4 regions of the Paeniglutamicibacter sp. NPDC091659 genome follow, and region 4 is predicted to be linked to each of the others. Evidence: riboswitches for the same ligand, from Rfam matches in the RefSeq annotation. Region 4 holds a riboswitch; each other region holds the start of a gene.

Region 1 (4,195 bases), on a different contig from region 4:
CGCCTTCGGCAAGCTTGTCCCAGTAGCCCTGGAGCTCGTCCTTGTCCTCGCCGCTGAGCGTGATCGAGATGGCGGTGCCGCCCTTCCATTCCATGGATTCAGGGGTGTCCGCAGCCATGATGTTCAAGCCATTCGGCCCTCGAAGGTGCCCGTGCATGATCTTCGCATCGTCCGCGGGGTTGTCGGTCTTGGCGAAGTCGAAGTCCGCGAAGGGTCGCAGGTCCAGTTCACCGCCGAAAACCGACTGGTAGAACTCCAGCGCCGGGCGGGCTTCCCCGCGGAAGCTGATGTAGGGATTAAGGATTGTGGCCATGCTGTTCTCCTGACTTGTCGAGGTCTAGCAAGTTGCCATTCTGCACTGCGACAAGGACAAAACGGAAGAGCCCTGCTCGTAGTGTGCCGCTGGCCCCGTGATTTGTCCCGCCCCCGGGGAAGCCGCGGGCCCGGCGTCGTTCACCGATGTTCCGCCCTGTGGCCCCGGGGAAACGCACTAATATGGACTTCATGGAACCCCCTAGCTCCGAGCCAACCCCCGACGTCGACAAGCCCGCCGATCCGCAGGTGCTGGAGCCGTTGATGCAAGAGGTCGAGAAGCAATTTTCGATCATGGCCGTCAAAGCCCGCACCGCGATCCGCAAGCGTGCGCTGGACATCCACCCGGAGCTGCAGCCGCTGGGCTACAGGGTCCTGTCGATTTTGGTCAGGCAACAGGCACAGCAACAAATAGTCCTGGCATCGGAACTCCACGTGGACAAGGCCACCATGAGCCGGACCATCAAGCAATTGCAGAGCCAAGGACTGGTGACCAGGGAGCCCGACCCGAGCGATGGGCGCGCCATGCTCGTCAGCATCACGGATGCCGCCCGGGAAGCATGGGTCGCATCCGGGACACGGGCCAGGATCCTGATGCGCGAGCGGTTGTCGAATTGGGAACCGGATGAGATCCGTCGTTTTGCCGACTTGCTGGCACGGCTCAACGACTCGGAGTCTGAGCAGAGCGAGGGTTAGTCGTCGCCAAACCATGATCGATACCGCCGCCCGGGCCCCAGCAGCCGAGACTTTCCGGCCCCACGCGGCTCGGATGGCACTTGTGATCATTTCGTTGCGCTGGACGGCGATGCTTTTCGCCATTTCATGGCCAAACGCCGGTACGCTCAAAATCTAAGGACGCACCTTAGACATCATTCACTTGCACCATCATCTTTTTCGCGGAGGAAAAATGACTCAGCCGGCCGACAACCAGCCACAGTTCAATGGCGCTGCCCCGTACCAGGGAGCACCTACGTACATCCAGAACAGCCCCGAGCAGCTGCGCGGCGCCCAGCTTGCCCAGACTTCCATGATCCTCGGCATCCTGTCACTCTTCGTCGTCGGGATCATCCTTGGCCCGATCGCCATTTCCAAGGCCAAGAAGGCAGAAGAGCTCCACACTGCGGCAACCGTCGGCAAGGTAACCGGCTGGATCGGAACCATCCTCGCCATTCTGAGCATCATCGCGTTCGTGCTCATCACGGTCGTAGCCGGCATGGCCGCTTCCCAGTCGTAAATCCTCACGAAACCATGAAGATGGCGGCCCACCAAGAATTCAAATCTTGGAGGGTCGCTATTTTTGTGTTTTTGCCAATTGCCCGGCGGCACCCAAGGCAATCTCGGAATTCCCCGAACCGGAATTCTCCGTCTGCGGCGATCCTCCGTTGGCCCAACCCATCTGCAAACGACCGGAATCGCCACGAACCGAAGATGACCCAAGGGCGAGCCTCAAGTGCACCTGCAGTCATCTTTGGCGTCCCGACAAGGCATCTTGCGCCTTTTGCCGTGGGGACTCCGCTAGTCTCGATTCAACCGGATGTTCCGCCGCATGGCCTCCGGCAACCAGAGCTATCACGTCGGAGGAAACATGACACAGTACCCGGAGCTAAATCGAGGCCAACAGCTTGCCCAGACCTCGATGATCCTGGGCATCCTTTCCCTTTTCGTTCCCCTTGTCGGCATCGCCTTGGGCATCATCGCCATCAACAAGGCAAAGGAGGCCGAGCAGTTGAACACCGACGCGACGGTCGGCAAGGTGACTGGCTGGGTCGGCACCATCTTGTGGATCCTGTCAGTGATTCCCTTTTTGCTGCTCATCCCATTCTTCTTGCTCACGCCCTTCTTTTTCTCCACAGGCAGCTGACCCGGCACGCAGCTGACATGGCGGCAGGATCGTCCCCCGTTTCATGACGCTGCATGAAGCATTTTCTTGCCTCGCGCTCGGTATCCCCGGCACACTTGTCAACAGAATCACGAGTTCCAACCATTCACGACCCTGGTCGGTTGGACGGCAACCCCCTTCGTCATAGCGGGGTGCTCCAGGTGAAGATTCGACGCCGTCCAACCGGACCGGCGTAAGTATGGCGACGTGGTTGGCACGCGCCACCACGGAAGGATCGATCTCCCATGTCTGAGACCCTGCTCGAAACCACCCCCGACATCCTGCGCGCCGAGAAGCTCAACGCGGCCGGAAACGCCTGGGGCGAGCGCATCACGGCGGACACCGCAAGTGCCTCGCTGACGTTCAAGGCCAACGGAACCGCCGTCGGCTCCGTCGCCACCGAAGTCACCGCCGGCAAGCACACCTTCCTGGTCGACGAGCCGGTCGGCCTGGCAGGGGACGACGCGGCGGCAAGCCCCGTCGAGTACGCCTTGGGCGCATTGATTTCCTGCCAGGTGGTCGTCTACCGCCTGTACGCCCACCAGCTGGGGATCAAGATTGATTCGCTGGACATCGATGCTGAGGCAGACCTCGACGTGCGTGGGCTCTTCGCAATCGATGAGACGGTTCGCCCCGGCTTCGGCGGCGTCCGGCTCAAGGTGACGGTGTCCGGCCCCGAGACCCGCGAACGCTACGAGGAGCTGCAGGCGGCCGTCGACGCGCACTGCCCGGTCTTCGACATCATTGCCAACCCCACGCCGATCAGCGTGGAACTCGTCGTCGCCGACTAACTATTTGCAGCAATTGATCGAGGGGGCCATCCGGCGGGTGGCCCCCTCGTCGCGTTTGGGCGGCCGATGACGGGCGCATTCGGCCGATCGCCCTATATCACACCCGGTTCGGATGAACACTGGCTCAGGGCCACTGTCGAGTCTTCCCCGGGGTGGCCCGATTCTCATTTTGTGACGAACGCCCGTCATAATAGTCAGTGTCGTTTCGTTGAATCTGAGCAATCAGACGGTATCTCCGAGCGACATTTCCGGGCCTAGCAGGCCCAGATCAAAGACTGTGGCATGGTCTTGATCCAGATAGACCACCGCCGGGAAGCTACCAATGCATCAGCAATACTGTGCCTCGGAGCGGACGAGAACAAGGTTATCCATTCGACCATCTGTGGCTCACGCCTTCGGATTGGCAACCTTGCGTGACGCTCTGTATAGTCCACCACCCCGAATTTCCCCGGAAAAAACCGCACTAATACAGGGATGTGCGGTATGTGAGAAACCAGACACACGTCACGCAGCGGCACCAGCACACGGATCCCCTGTGAGCAAAGTCGCTTCAATGGCCTCCGGTGGTGTTGCATGACACCCATGAGCAGAACTTCCGTGACACTTGAAAATGAATCGCTGGTGCAGCGTGGCACCGCGAACACCGTCGGCGACGGCACCGACGCCGGCAAGCCCGACAACGAACTCAAGCGCGGGCTAAGCAGCCGCCACCTCCAGATGATCGCCATCGGCGGTGCCATCGGCACCGGCCTGTTCGTCGCTTCCGGAGGCACGATCGCCCAGGCCGGACCCGGCGGCGCACTCGTCGCCTACGCGCTGGTCGGCCTGATGGTCTTCCTGCTGATGCAGTCGCTCGGTGAAATGTCGGCGAAGATCCCGGTGGCTGGCTCGTTCCAGACCTATGCGACCCGGTTCGTTTCCCCGTCCTTCGGGTTCGCGATCGGTTGGAACTACTGGTTCAACTGGGCCATCACCGTGGCCGCCGAGCTCGTGGCCGCCGGCATCATCATGGACTTCTGGTTCCCCGGGGTCCCCGGATGGATCTGGGCAGGCTCGTTCCTGGTGCTGCTCACGGGGGTCAATGCACTCTCGGCCAAGGCCTTTGGCGAAAGCGAGTTCTGGCTTTCCATGATCAAGGTCGTGGCCGTCGTGATCTTCCTGATTGCGGGCGTACTGATGATCGTCGGCATTCTCGGGGACACTTCCCCGGGCC
Region 2 (4,195 bases), on a different contig from region 4:
ACGGGACGGTGAAGGCGGCCGGGCGGGACACGTCGCCCCAGAGGATCGACGGGCGGGTGGCGCGCGAGCCGTAGGACTGCACCCAGCCGTTGGCGGTCTCGGAGAAGCCGTCGAAGTTCTCGGCGAAGTACTGGACCATGTCGTTGCGCTCGGGCTCGCCGTGCACCAGCACGTCCAGGCCCAGGCGTTCCTGCAGCTCCACGACGCGGGCGATCTCGGCCTTGAGGAAGCCCTCGTAGGCGGCGTCGTCGATGCTGCCGTTGCGGTGCGCGGCGCGGGCCGTGCGTACCTCGCCGGTCTGCGGGAAGGAGCCGATGGTGGTGGTCGGCAGCACCGGCAGGTTCAGTGCGGCGTCCTGGGCTGCCTCGCGGACGTCGGAGGCCGAGCGGGAGAAGTCGGCGTCGGTGAGCGCGGCGAGGCGCTCGCGGACGGCGGCAACGGTGGTTCCGGCGAACGCCGCGCGGTGGTTGATGGCGGTCTCGGCGGCGGACAGCTCGGCGGCGATCGCCGATTCGCCCTGCGCCAGGCCCTTGGCCAGGGTGATGACCTCGGCGACCTTCTGGTTGGCGAAGGCCAGCCATTCCGGCAGGTGCGCCGGCAGGTTGTTTTCCAGGGCGACGTCGTGCGGGACGTGCTGCAGGGAGGTCGCGGTGCCCACGGCGATGGTGCCGTTGGACTGCTCGACCTCGGTGCGCAGGTTCTTCAGGATCTCCAGCGATTCGGTCAGATTGTTGCGCCAGATGTTGCGCGAGTTCACGATGCCGGCCACCAGGGTGGAGCCTGCGAGATCGCCGAGGAACTCGGCCTTCGGGGCCAGGCCGCGGACCAGGTCAGCGTGCACTGCCTCGACGCCGGCACGTGCCAGCAGGCCCTGGGTCGCACCCGGGCGGGTCACGTCGCCGGCGGTGCCGTAGCCGAAGGTGACAAAGAGGGCCGGGCGTTCGGTGGCGGCTGCGATCTTGGCGTAGACGGACTCGGCCAGCGCGCCGGGAACGGCGAGCGCGGCGCCGCGGTCGGTGACGAGTGCCGGCTCGTCGAGCTGGACCCACGGGGCGCCGGCGGCGGCAAGCTCGGTCAGGATCTGTGCGTAGGCGGCGACGACCTCGTCGATGCGGGTCAGCGGGTCGAAGCCCTCTGCGGCGCCGTCCTCGGCCTTGGCCAGCAGCAGGTAGGTGATCGGGCCGACCAGCGTCGGGCGGATGGTGTTTCCGTTGGCCGCGTGGGCCTTGAAGGACTCGACCAGCGGCTTGGCGTTGGCGGCGATCGGGGTGTTCTCGCCGATCTCAGGAACCAGGTAGTGGTAGTTGGTGTCGAACCACTTGGTCATTTCCAGCGGGGCGCGGGACTCGTCGCCGCGGGCCAGCACGAACGAGGCGGCGGTGTTGATGGTGCCGTCGGCTGCTGCCAGGTCGGCGAAGCGGGTCGGCAGTGCGGAAAGCGCGACCGTCGCGTCGAGGACCTGGTCGTAGTAGGCGAAGTCGCCGGGCAGCGAGGCGTCGGTGGCGCCCAGGCCCAGGGTGGTCAGCTTGGCCAGGTTCGCCTGCTGCAGCTCAAGGGCTGCGGCGTGCAGGGTGGCCTCGTCGGTGCGGTTTGCCCAGTGGGCTTCGAGGGCCTTCTTGAGTTCGCGGTTCGGGCCGATGCGCGGGTAGCCGAGGATGGAGGCTGCGGGGAAGGTCGACTTGGTCATGGGGTAGCTCCTTGGGTGTTGAACGTGGGGGGAAGAGTTAGTGATTTGATGGGTAAAGGTTTTGAAGTGCCCGGGCGCCTAGACGGCGGCGCGGGCGGCCCAGGAATTGACGACCTGGGCCCGGGTGCGGGGCAGTTCGAGCCTTTCGATGACATCGAGTGAGCCGCGGTGGTCGTTGAAGGTGTAGAGATGGACGCCCGGGGCCCCGTCGTCGAAGGCGCGCCGCGCCAGGGTGACCGCGGCGGTGACTCCGATGTAGTGGCGTTCCGCGTCGGTGCTCGCCGTTTCCAGCGCGTGCGCCAGGATCGGGTCCGGTTCGACGCCTGTCATGGAGGCCAGCCGGTTGAGACGCTTGAGCGAATTCAGCGGGATGACCCCCGGAATGATCGGGATGGACACCCCTGCTCGGCGGGCCGCATCAACCAGGTTGGTGTATTCCTCGGGCCGGAAGTACACCTGGGTGATTGCGTAGTTTGCCCCCGAGCGTTCCTTGGCCAGCAGCACCTCCACGTCGTGATCGAACGACGGGGATTCGGGGTGCTGGATCGGGTAGGCGGCCACGCCTACCCCCAGCCGCCCGCCGGCCAGTGCCGCCGAGTGCTCGGTTTCGACCTCGCGGATGAGTTCGATCAGGTAGCGGGCGAAGGGGAATTCCCCGCGCCAGCCATCCGGATCGGTGGGCAGGTCGCCGCGAAGCGCGAGGACACCGCGGACACCGAGCGAGATGAAGTGGCGGATCAGGTTCTCGAGGGACTGGCGACTCTCCCCCACACAGGTCAGGTGCGCCAGCGGGCGCAGCCTGGTGTTCTGGATGAGGTGTTCGATCAATTCCAGCGAGGCCCGGCGGCGTGCGTGGGTTCCCGAGTAGGTGACCGACACGTAGTCGGGGTTCGTGGCCTGAAGCGCCTCGATGCTGTTGAAAACGCCCTCGGTCGCGTCGCGGTTCACCGGCGGGTACAGCTCATAGGACAGTGACGGCGGGGCCGCGGACGGTGTAATGCTCATGTGTGACTCCTCGTCTAAACGAGGGAGGCCCCAAGGTACGCCACAAAAGCCCCAGCGATCCGTACGGATGACTGCGGCGATGGTGAGCAGGTTTTGAAGCGGCTCCATCGCTTCTGGCCTTAGCACCCTCAACAACGGAGTCCCCGCACGGGGGAATCCATCGTGTGATGGTTGCTGCGGCGTCAACGAGCCAGATCTCTCAGCCGCTCTTGATGGTTGATGCATTCATCATGTTCCACGCTTCAAGGACGGTGCAAGGCGCCGGCCGCGTCCCGCGTCACGCGGGGCAAAAACACTTCACATGACGATTTTTTGTCATCTTTGGCAACGTCGCCCGAGCCATTGTTAAGAGCGCGCCGAGCCGACTTTGCCCGATTTCCCGGTCACTTTCCGCTTGAGCGTTACTTTTGGCTTCCATTGTGAAGCCTTTGTGACAGGGGCGCTCGGGGCGTCGACGACAGAGCCCAGGGGCGGGTGGCGAATGAAGTCATTGTGGCAAGGGCGCCCAATGGGATACTGTCGTCGCGACACGATTTCGTCGGATCCGCCAAGACGCGGCGTCCTTCAACGCGCCAGCTGGCGTGATCCTGTAGACCGGCGGTCCGCCCCAGTGGACCGCCCAGCCACGTAAACGCGAAAAGGGGAATGGGAATGCAGCTTGCCAACAAGGTAGCCATCGTCACCGGCGGAGCATCGGGCATCGGGGGCGCCATCTCCCGGGTGTTGGTGGCCCGCGGCGCCAAGGTCGTCGCCGTCGACGTCAACGGCGAGGCCGGCGCCGCGCTCAAGGGGGATCTCGGCGGTGACGTGCAATTCCTGTTGGGCGATGTCAGCGACAAAGCCGTGGCCGCAGCCGCGGTGGAAGTGGCGAGCGAAACCTACGGCGGGCTGGACGCACTGGTGAACAACGCCCATGCCTCGCGCCAGGCCATGTTCAACGACCTGACCGAGGAGCAGTGGGAGCTCTCCTTCAACACCGGCTTCCGCGCCACCCGCCAGTTCATGGCCGCGGCCTACCCGCTGCTGGCGGTCAACGGCGGCTCGGTCGTGAACTTCGGCTCGGGTTCGGCGATGGTCGGCCAGATGACCCAGGCGGCCTACGCCTCCGCCAAGGAAGCCATCCGCGGGCTTTCGCGCGTGACCGCCAACGAGTGGGCCAAGGACAAGATCCGCGTCAACGTCGTCTCCCCCATGGCGTTGACCGAGGGGGTCAAGGCCTGGAGCGAGGCATACCCGCAGATGTACCAGGACTCGCTGGCCAAGGTCCCGCTGGGGCGCTTCGGGGATCCGGAGGAAGACGTCGCGCCCATCGTGGCGTTCCTGGTCTCGGATGACTCGCGCTACATGACGGGCCAAACCCTCATGGCCGACGGCGGGGCGAACAAGCTCTACTAGCCGGCACGGCAGCAAGACTTCCGGGTGCAGACCGCGGGTCCGTCAACAGGTTCCGCGACCTGCACCCGGCAATGGGTTCCCGCTGACAGAATGCAGCACGGAACCGAT
Region 3 (4,195 bases), on a different contig from region 4:
ATCCAATGCAAACGTGCTTTTGCCGACGGCCGGGCGCGCTGCGATAACGATCATCTGGCCGCCGTGCAAGCCCTGGGTTAGCTCGTCGAGTTCATAGAAACCGGTGGGAACACCGATGACGCCTTCGCCACGGCTACCAGCGGATTCAATTTCATCGACGGTCCCTTCGATGATGTCGCGCAGCGGAACGTAGTCTTCTGCGGTACGACGTTCGGCTACCTTGTAGACCTCAGCTTGGGCTTCGTTGACGATTGCATCGACTTCGCCGTCCTGGGAGTAGCCCAGCTGGACGATTTTGGTCCCCGCATCAACCAAGCGACGCAGCACCGCTCGCTCACGAACAATTTCGGCATAGAAACCCGCGTTGGCCGCGGTCGGCACCGACTGAATCAAGGTGTGCAGATAGGCCGGGCCACCAATGCGAGTGATTTCTCCGCGCTTGGTGAGCAAGTCAGAGACGGTCACGGCGTCGGCAGGTTCGCCGCGTCCGTATAGGTCGATGATTGCTTCGAAGATCGATTCGTGAGCCGGGCGGTAGAAGTCCATGCCGCGCAGTACTTCAACGCAGTCGGCGATGGCATCCTTGGAGAGCATCATGCCGCCGAGCACACTCTGCTCCGCAACCAAATCCTGTGGCGGTGTACGGCCATAGTCGGATTCGGACGTGGCTTCCGTGCTGGACAGCGACATGGATTTTCCCTTCAAGCTTCGCGGGTTCCCGGTTTTCCGCATCATTATCTACTTCAGTGTCGCAGGGTCGGCCGACCTTTTGGTACGTCCAATCTCACGTGTGCGAAGAGACACGCAAGCCTGTGGAAATAGGTGGGGAACACTGTCACCTTAGACCCCATTTGCCTCAAACCCAACACCGTTATCCACAGGGGCTGTGCATAACCTGTGCACCTTGCGGCGTGTTGTGTGCACAGTCTGGGGAGAACATTGTGGATTACCGATGATTTTTGCCAAAAATATAGAGCTGACTAGGTATTATGCATTTACATGCCTGTGGACAGAAAGTAGTTATCCACAGGTTTGCGGAGTAAAAAACTTGGTTATACACGCAAAAACCCCGAGATTCCGCGGTTAATCTCCGTCGGTTTCCACGGTTACCCACAAACTATCCACAGCTATCCACGGGGTTCGGGGAAATCTGGGGATTAACAAGGTTGATGACCGTCGACAGCGCTGTAATACTGGCTCGCATGGCCGCCAATAAAACAACCCCCACCCGGGTTGATCCACACGAGTTCATCGCCTCCGTCACCCACCCCGTTCGGCGCGCCGACTCACGTGCGTTGCTGGAGATGATGGAGGAAGTCTCCGGGCAGCCGGCGACCATGTGGGGGCCGACGATCATCGGATTCGGAACCTACCACTACAAATACGATTCAGGCCGGGAAGGCGACGCCGGCGCGATCGGGTTCTCGCCCCGCTCAACGATCCTGGCTCTCTATGGCCTGACCATTGCGCCGGAGTCCGGGGAGCTCTTGGGCAAGCTGGGAAAGCACAAGCGCGGTGTCGCATGCCTGTATGTCAACAAGCTCGCTGACGTCGACTTCGGGGTTCTCACGGAGTTGGCGCGGTACGGGTACCGCCACATGATGGAAGTCGTCCACGACCCTTCCTAGTCGCAGGGGCGGTGCCTGCCTCGCTGCTTCCACCGAAAAGAGGAGGCCTGCCGGTAGACCCAACATGCGGTGCGGATCGCTACCGGCAGGCCCTGTGCTTCCGAGTGGCGTCTAGGAGACGAGCTGTTCGGCTTCCAGTCGACGGAATGCCGACCCGTGGAAGACCAGCGGGGAATTCGTTTCATCGCTCGTCTGGTGGCCGTGCACGCGCAGCAGCACGACGTGGTGGTCGCCCGCGGGAATCTCCTGCTCCACGGAGCAATCGAGCCACAGGCTTGCATCATGGAGCAGGAGGGCGCCCTCGTCGGTGGAATCCAGGCGGAGCCCCGCAAAGCGGTCTCCTGTCTTGGAAGCGATCTGGCGGCAAACCCCCTCGTTCTTCTCGCTGAGCACGGATACCCCGATGCGGGCACTGGATCGAACAACCGGCCAGGTGCGCGAGGTGTTCTGGACCGCGAACATCACCAACGGCGGATCCATCGAAACGCCGACGGTGAACGACGAGGCGACGATGCCCTGCGGCTCACCGTCGACGATGGCGCACAGTGCAGCAATGCCAGAGGGATGCTGGGCGAAAACGTTGCGCAAGGTGTCTGGGGTGAGGTCTGTTGCAAGAGTCATGGCTCGGTCCTTCGGCTTCATGCCCACCTTGAATCGGGTACGCGCCAAAAGCGCAGCTGCCCATCATCCAGTGTGCAGTACTTGCCCCCGGGGTCCCGCGGGCCGAATCGTCACCTGGAGCACCCCACTACCGCGAGAGGGTTGCCGGTCAACAAGCCAGGGCTTTTGCGTTGACACTCTTGATTCATGACTAACGTTAGGAGAAAGGTTTAGCTTCAGTCAAAGATTGTTTCGACACAATGGGTCACGAAGCGTAAGAATCGAACATTCTGCGACCAACATTCGCTTTTCGTCCTCATCTGTCGATATAGGGCCTCCGCACCATTTGGTCGATGCCGGCTCGTTGGCCCCATGCAGGCACCCAAGCGATCGGTTAACGCAATGAGGACCCCACCCGAAGGTGGAGTCCTCAATCGCTTATCGTCCCGAGGGGCGATGGGTGTGCAGAGAATTACTTCTTTGCAGCAACAACCAGCAGCGAGATGGTCGCGGATACATCGGTGTGCAGACGCACGGTAGCCGAGTAGTTACCCGTCGACTTGATGTGATCGTTGATCTCGATGTTGCGCTTGTCGATCGCGCCAACGCCGGCGGCTGCAACAGCCTTGGCGATGTCGTCGGTCTTGACGGTGCCGAAGAGGCGACCGGTAGCGCCGGCCTTGACGGTCAGCTTGACCGGCTTGGCGGAGATAGCGGCGGCAAGTGCCTGTGCTTCTTCCAAGGACGCAACGGCGCGAGCAGCACGGGCGGCCTTGATCGACTCAACCTGCTTCTCACCGCCCGGGGTCCAGGTGATGGCGAACGAGCGCGGGAGAAGGTAGTTACGTGCGTAACCGTTCTTCACCTCAACGATGTCGCCTGCGGCACCGAGGCCGGTAACTTCGTGGGTCAGAATGAGCTTTGCCATGTTTGTATACCTTCCTTAGCCGCGGCCAGCGCCGGAGTAAGGCAGCAAGGCTACTTCACGCGCGTTCTTGATGGCCTGTGCGATCTTGCGCTGTTCCTGAACGGAAACGCCGGTAACGCGACGGGCACGGATCTTTCCGCGATCCGAAATGAACTTGCGCAGCAATGCTACGTCCTTGTAGTCGATGACAGTGATGTCAGCGGCCTTCAAGGGGTTGGACTTTGGTTTGGGCTTACGGAGTTCAGCCTTAGCCATCGTGGAGCTCCTTTATCAGGTGGAGCCCGCAGAATTTTCTGCGGGATGGTGAATAATTTTGTTTAGAAGGGCGGTTCGTCAGAACCCGGGTTGCCCCATCCGCCGTTGTTTCCTCCGGCAGGAGCGCCCCAAGGATCGGCTGCAGGTGCATTCCAGCCGCCACCGCTGTTTCCGCCGGCGTTGCCGCCACCGAAACCACCCTGGCCGCCGGCGTTGCCGCCGCCGAATCCGCCGGCATTGGCGCCGGCATTCTGCTGTCCACCAAAGCCACCGTTGCCGCCAGTGCCGGAGCGCTGGGTGCGGGTGACCTTTGCGGAGGCGTAACGCAAGGACGGGCCGATTTCATCGACCTCGAGCTCGGTGACGTTACGCTTTTCGCCTTCTTTGGTTTCGTAAGAACGCGACTTGAGGCGGCCCTGAGCAATGACACGCATGCCCTTGGTCAACGTCTCAGCGACGTTTTCGGCAGCCTCACGCCACACCGATGCGCGGAGGAACAGCGTGTCGCCGTCCTTCCACTCATTGGACTGGCGATCGAAGGTTCGCGGGGTCGAAGCGATCGTGAAGTTCGCGACTGCCGACCCTGACGGGGTGAAACGTAGTTCTGGGTCACCGGTCAAATTACCGATTACCGTAATGACGGTCTCGCCTGCCATTGGAGCCTCCTAAAAGGTGTTGTTCTACGAAGATCGAAAAGCAGAATTACTCTGCAACGACCTTTGCCTCTTCCGGGCGGGTGATCTTGGTGCGCATGATGGTCTCATTGAGGCTCAACTGGCGATCA
Region 4 (4,195 bases):
CGGCCGGAGTAAACCTCGACATCAACTGGGTCTTCTCGAGCCTGGTTTCTCCCGATGCCGCCGAAAACGCCTGCAACATCGCGCTGGGGTACACCCCGCGCACGTCCACCACCAGGACATTTGAAGGAGTCTCCGCATGAGCGCCGCAGGATACTGGACCGTCGGACTCGCCTTGTCCTACACGGTTCTGCTGATCGTCGGAGGACGCCTGTCCCAACGGCGCAGCGCCGTGGGCAAGACCAGCGGCTTCTTTGTCGGCGGGCGCACCTTCAGCCCGTGGACCGTTGCCTTCTGCATTACCGGGCTGTTCTCCGGCTCCTCCTACATCGCCATCATGGAGCTGAGCTACCGCACCGGCATTTCGGCGCTCTGGTACGGCGTTGCGGAAACCGTGCAAGTCCTGCTCATCGCACTGCTGCTGGTCAAGCCGCTGCGCGAGAAGCTGGTCGTGACGGTCACCGGCATCATCGGCGACAGGTTCGGCCGCCTTGCCAAGGGCATCGCCGGCGTCATCACGGCGTTCACCTTCCCGATGTGGTCGGTGGCCACGACGATCGCCTTCGCCTCGGCGCTCACCGCCTTCACCGGGCTGAGCCTGCACCTGGCGGTCATCGTCACGGCGTTGCTGCTGCTCGTCTTCCTGTGGAGCGGCGGCATGCGATCGGTTGCCTTCAACCAGACCATGAACTGCATCGTTTTCGTCGGCATGCTGGCGGTGGGGGCCTACGCGGTCCTGGCCAAGCCGGGGCTCTCCGGGCTGCAGAACTTCGCCGAGACGAACCCGCAGATGTTCGACCCGGGAAATGCCGGGATCTCGCTGATCGTCGCCTGGTTCGGCACCTTCATCGTCAATGTCCCGCTGGCCCAAGCCGCATTCCAGATGACCATGTCCTGCCGCACCCCCGCGGACGGGCAGAAGGGTCTCTACACGGCGGCCGCCTTCGGCATTCCGTTCATCATCATCGGCGCCCTGATCGGCACCTCCGCCGCGGTTGTCGTGCCGTCGCAGAAGCTGGCCCTGGTCGCGATCCCGCACTACATCGAGCAGGTCCTTCCGGCCCCGCTGGTCGGCGTCTTCTTCCTGGGCGTCTGGGCATGCGCCATGGGCTGGGCCGGTCCGTGCCAGTTCTCCGGCTCCACGTCCCTGGGCCGCGACGTCGGCAGCGCCATCAACCCCAAGGCGACCGAGACGCAATTGGTCCGCTACACCCAGTGGTCGCTGGTCGCGTTGACCGGATTGATGATCCTCTTCAGCATCCTGCGCACCGAGCAGTCCGCCTGGTGGAACATCCTCGCCTGGACGCTGCGCAACGGCGCAACCTTGGCCCCGGTCCTCGCCGTCTTCTTCTGGCCGCTGGCAACCCGCTCCGCGGCGTACTCCTCGATGGTCGCCGGATTCGGCGCGGGCATCGTGTGGAACCAGCTGGCCGGCTGGTCCCACACGGCGTTCTTCCTCGGCACGCACCCGGTATGGGTGGGCATGCTCGTGAACGTGACGACCCTGGTCCTGGTCACCCTGGCGACCTCGCGTTGGCGCATGAGCACCGACCCGGTGCGGCTGCGCCGGGCGGTCAAGTTCGGCCTCGGCGCACTTGCGGCGCTTGCGGCCCTCGCGCTCGGCGCCGGCTGGCTGGCAGGCTACGGACTCATTGGCATGGCCCTGTTCATCGTCGTCCTGTGCTCCGCACTGACCGTGTTCTTCGGCACCGAATCCCGCGATCCTGCCCCGGACACCACCGAGTCCGACGCCATTGGCTCGGACGCCACCGACCCGGAAACAGCCGCGGGGCAGCCGAAGGCCAAGCGCGCTCCCCAGCACGCAGCCTAGGCAGCCGCCGGTTCCCGCACAAACCACCCACCCATTTCGAGCGGCCGAGAGACCTGGCTCCGTGACGCCGCAGCAACCACCCCCTGCGGGGCCGGTGCTACAGCCAGAATCAATGGAGAAGAAAATGACTGCAACGCTTTCCCACGCAACCACCGACCTGCTCGATCCCGACCTGCCCGGCGAAAACGGGTGGACCGAAGACGAGCGCCTGGCCTTCTGGGACGCCGCGGCCCGGCGCCTGACCTGGACCGAGGAATGGCACACCGTCCACAGCAGCACCGGTGTTGACAGGGACGCCCGGCGCGGCCCCAAGCTCCGGTGGTTCGACGGCGGCAGGCTCAACGCGGCCTACAACTGCGTGGACCGCCACGTAGAGGCCGGGCGCGGCGACAAGGTGGCCCTGCATTTCGAGGGCGAGCCGGGCGACACCGCGACAATCACCTACAAGGACCTGCAGGACCGGGTCTCGCAGGCGGCCAACGCGCTGGTCGCGCTGGGCATCGGCAAGGGCGACCGCGTGGTCATCTACCTGCCGGTCCTGGTCGAGACCGTCGTCATCACCCTGGCCTGCGCCCGCATCGGCGCCGTGCACTCCCTGGTCTTCGGCGGGTTCTCCTCCGAGGCGTTGCGGTTCCGGGTGGAGGACACCGGCGCGAAGCTGCTGGTCACCACCGACGGGCAGTTCCGCCGCGGCAAGGCGGTTCCAGTGAAGGGCAATGCCGACGCCGCGGTGGCCGGGGTGGACAGCATCGAGCACGTGCTGGTGCTGCGCCGCACGGGGTCCGGGATCGCCTGGACGGAGGGCCGGGACGTGTGGTGGCACGAGACCGTCGACACCGCGAGCACCGAGCACTCCCCCGAGGCCTTCGATGCCGAAACCCCGCTGTTCATCATGTACACCTCCGGCACCACCGGACAGCCCAAGGGCCTGGTCCACACCACCGGCGGATACCTGGCCCAGGCCTCCTGGAGCCACGAATTCCTTTTCTCCCACCCGGACCCGAAGCAGCGCGACTCCGACGTCCACTGGTGCACCGCGGACCTGGCCTGGGTCACCGCGCACACCTACGAGATCTACGGGCCGCTGTCCAACGGCGTCACCCAAGTGATCTACGAGGGCGTGCCCAACGCCCCGCACCCCGGGCGCCACTTCGAGATCATCCAGCGCTACGGGGTCACCAGCTACTACACGGCGCCCACGCTGGTGCGCTCGCTGATGGGCTGGTTCCCGGACGGCATCCCCGCCGACTACGACCTCTCCTCCATCCGGCTGGCCGGAACCGTGGGCGAGGCCGTGAACCCGGAGGCCTGGCGCTGGCTGCGCGGCCAGGTCGGCCGCGACACCCCCGCCGGCATCCCGATGGTCGACACCTGGTGGCAGTCCGAAACCGGCTCGACGATCCTTTCCCCTCGGCAGGACGACACCGCGTTCAAGCCCGGTTGCGGCACCCGCGCGCTGCCCGGGGTTTCCGTGGACATCGTCGACGAGCAAGGCACCGAGGTGGAGCCGAACGTGCAGGGCAACATCGTGCTGACCAAGACCGGCCCGTCGATGGCCCGCACCGTCTGGGGCAACCCGGAGCGCTACTACACGTCCTACTGGGAAAAGTACGCGGAGCAGGGCTGGTTCCTCGCCGGGGACGGAGCACGCTTCGACGACGACGGGGACATCTGGATCCTCGGGCGCACCGACGACGTGATCAACATTTCCGGGCACCGGCTCTCCACCATCGAGATCGAGTCCGCGCTTGTCACCCACCCGGCCGTCGTCGAGGCCGGGGTCTGCCCGACCGCCGACGCCAAGACCGGGCACGCGGCCACCGCCTTCGTGGTGCCCTTCGACAAGAGCCTCGTGGGGACCTCGTTGTCCTACGAGGCGCTGGCCCGGCAGCAGTCGCTCCTGGCAGAGCTGCGCAACCACGTTGCCCGGCAGATCGGCCCGATCGCCAAGCCGCGCGACATCGTCTTCGTGCCCGACGTGCCCAAGACCCGATCGGGCAAGATCATGCGGCGGCTCCTGACCCAGCTCTTCGAGGGAAGCACGCTCGGGGACACCACCAGCCTGCAGAACGAACCGTGCATCGCGCAGATCAAGGAGATCTGCGAGGGCTGACCTCCCGGTACCGGGGGCGCACCGCCCCCGGCACCCCGCCCGGCCTCTGGCTCTTTCCGGCCCCGCGCGCATATACTGTCCAAACGACAGCATATTGCTTCCAGGGAGGACAGCCATGACTTTTGAGAACCAGGTCGCGCTCGTGACGGCCGCCGGCGCGGGAATCGGCCGCGCCATCGCCCTGCGCCTCGCGGCCGACGGTGCCGCCGTCGTCGTCTCCGACGTCAACGACGAGGCCGGCGCGCACACCGTAG

What was found. Region 4 has a riboswitch for S-adenosylmethionine ahead of acs (acetate--CoA ligase). Riboswitches for the same ligand answer to the same signal wherever they lie in the genome.
Region 1: it holds a riboswitch for S-adenosylmethionine, as region 4 does, so the genes downstream of both, ACIQLF_RS03565 (OsmC family protein) here and acs (acetate--CoA ligase) in region 4, are expected to answer to the same signal.
Region 2: it holds a riboswitch for S-adenosylmethionine, as region 4 does, so the genes downstream of both, ACIQLF_RS13780 (methylenetetrahydrofolate reductase) here and acs (acetate--CoA ligase) in region 4, are expected to answer to the same signal.
Region 3: it holds a riboswitch for S-adenosylmethionine, as region 4 does, so the genes downstream of both, ACIQLF_RS00775 (flavin reductase family protein) here and acs (acetate--CoA ligase) in region 4, are expected to answer to the same signal.

What each region holds. Positions count from the first base shown of each region.
Region 1 is NZ_JBIVTO010000001.1:785,007-789,201, reverse strand. It holds gene ACIQLF_RS03585 (VOC family protein) at 1-313, opposite strand, end outside; gene ACIQLF_RS03580 (MarR family winged helix-turn-helix transcriptional regulator) at 505-1,008, shown strand; gene ACIQLF_RS03575 (hypothetical protein) at 1,220-1,546, shown strand; gene ACIQLF_RS03570 (DUF4190 domain-containing protein) at 1,859-2,173, shown strand; SAM riboswitch class IV at 2,279-2,397, shown strand; gene ACIQLF_RS03565 (OsmC family protein) at 2,437-2,982, shown strand; gene ACIQLF_RS03560 (amino acid permease) at 3,565-4,195, shown strand, end outside.
Region 2 is NZ_JBIVTO010000007.1:56,375-60,569, reverse strand. It holds gene metE (5-methyltetrahydropteroyltriglutamate--homocysteine S-methyltransferase) at 1-1,687, opposite strand, end outside; gene ACIQLF_RS13780 (methylenetetrahydrofolate reductase) at 1,766-2,692, opposite strand; SAM riboswitch class I at 2,794-2,911, opposite strand; gene ACIQLF_RS13775 (SDR family NAD(P)-dependent oxidoreductase) at 3,344-4,087, shown strand.
Region 3 is NZ_JBIVTO010000001.1:167,819-172,013, reverse strand. It holds gene dnaB (replicative DNA helicase) at 1-690, opposite strand, end outside; gene ACIQLF_RS00780 (DUF1801 domain-containing protein) at 1,203-1,628, shown strand; gene ACIQLF_RS00775 (flavin reductase family protein) at 1,740-2,249, opposite strand; SAM riboswitch class IV at 2,322-2,434, opposite strand; gene rplI (50S ribosomal protein L9) at 2,701-3,156, opposite strand; gene rpsR (30S ribosomal protein S18) at 3,172-3,411, opposite strand; gene ACIQLF_RS00760 (single-stranded DNA-binding protein) at 3,474-4,067, opposite strand; gene rpsF (30S ribosomal protein S6) at 4,114-4,195, opposite strand, start outside.
Region 4 is NZ_JBIVTO010000003.1:16,685-20,879, reverse strand. It holds gene ACIQLF_RS07775 (OsmC family protein) at 1-140, shown strand, start outside; gene ACIQLF_RS07770 (sodium:solute symporter) at 137-1,828, shown strand; SAM riboswitch class I at 1,857-1,947, shown strand; gene acs (acetate--CoA ligase) at 1,953-3,941, shown strand; gene ACIQLF_RS07760 (SDR family oxidoreductase) at 4,057-4,195, shown strand, end outside.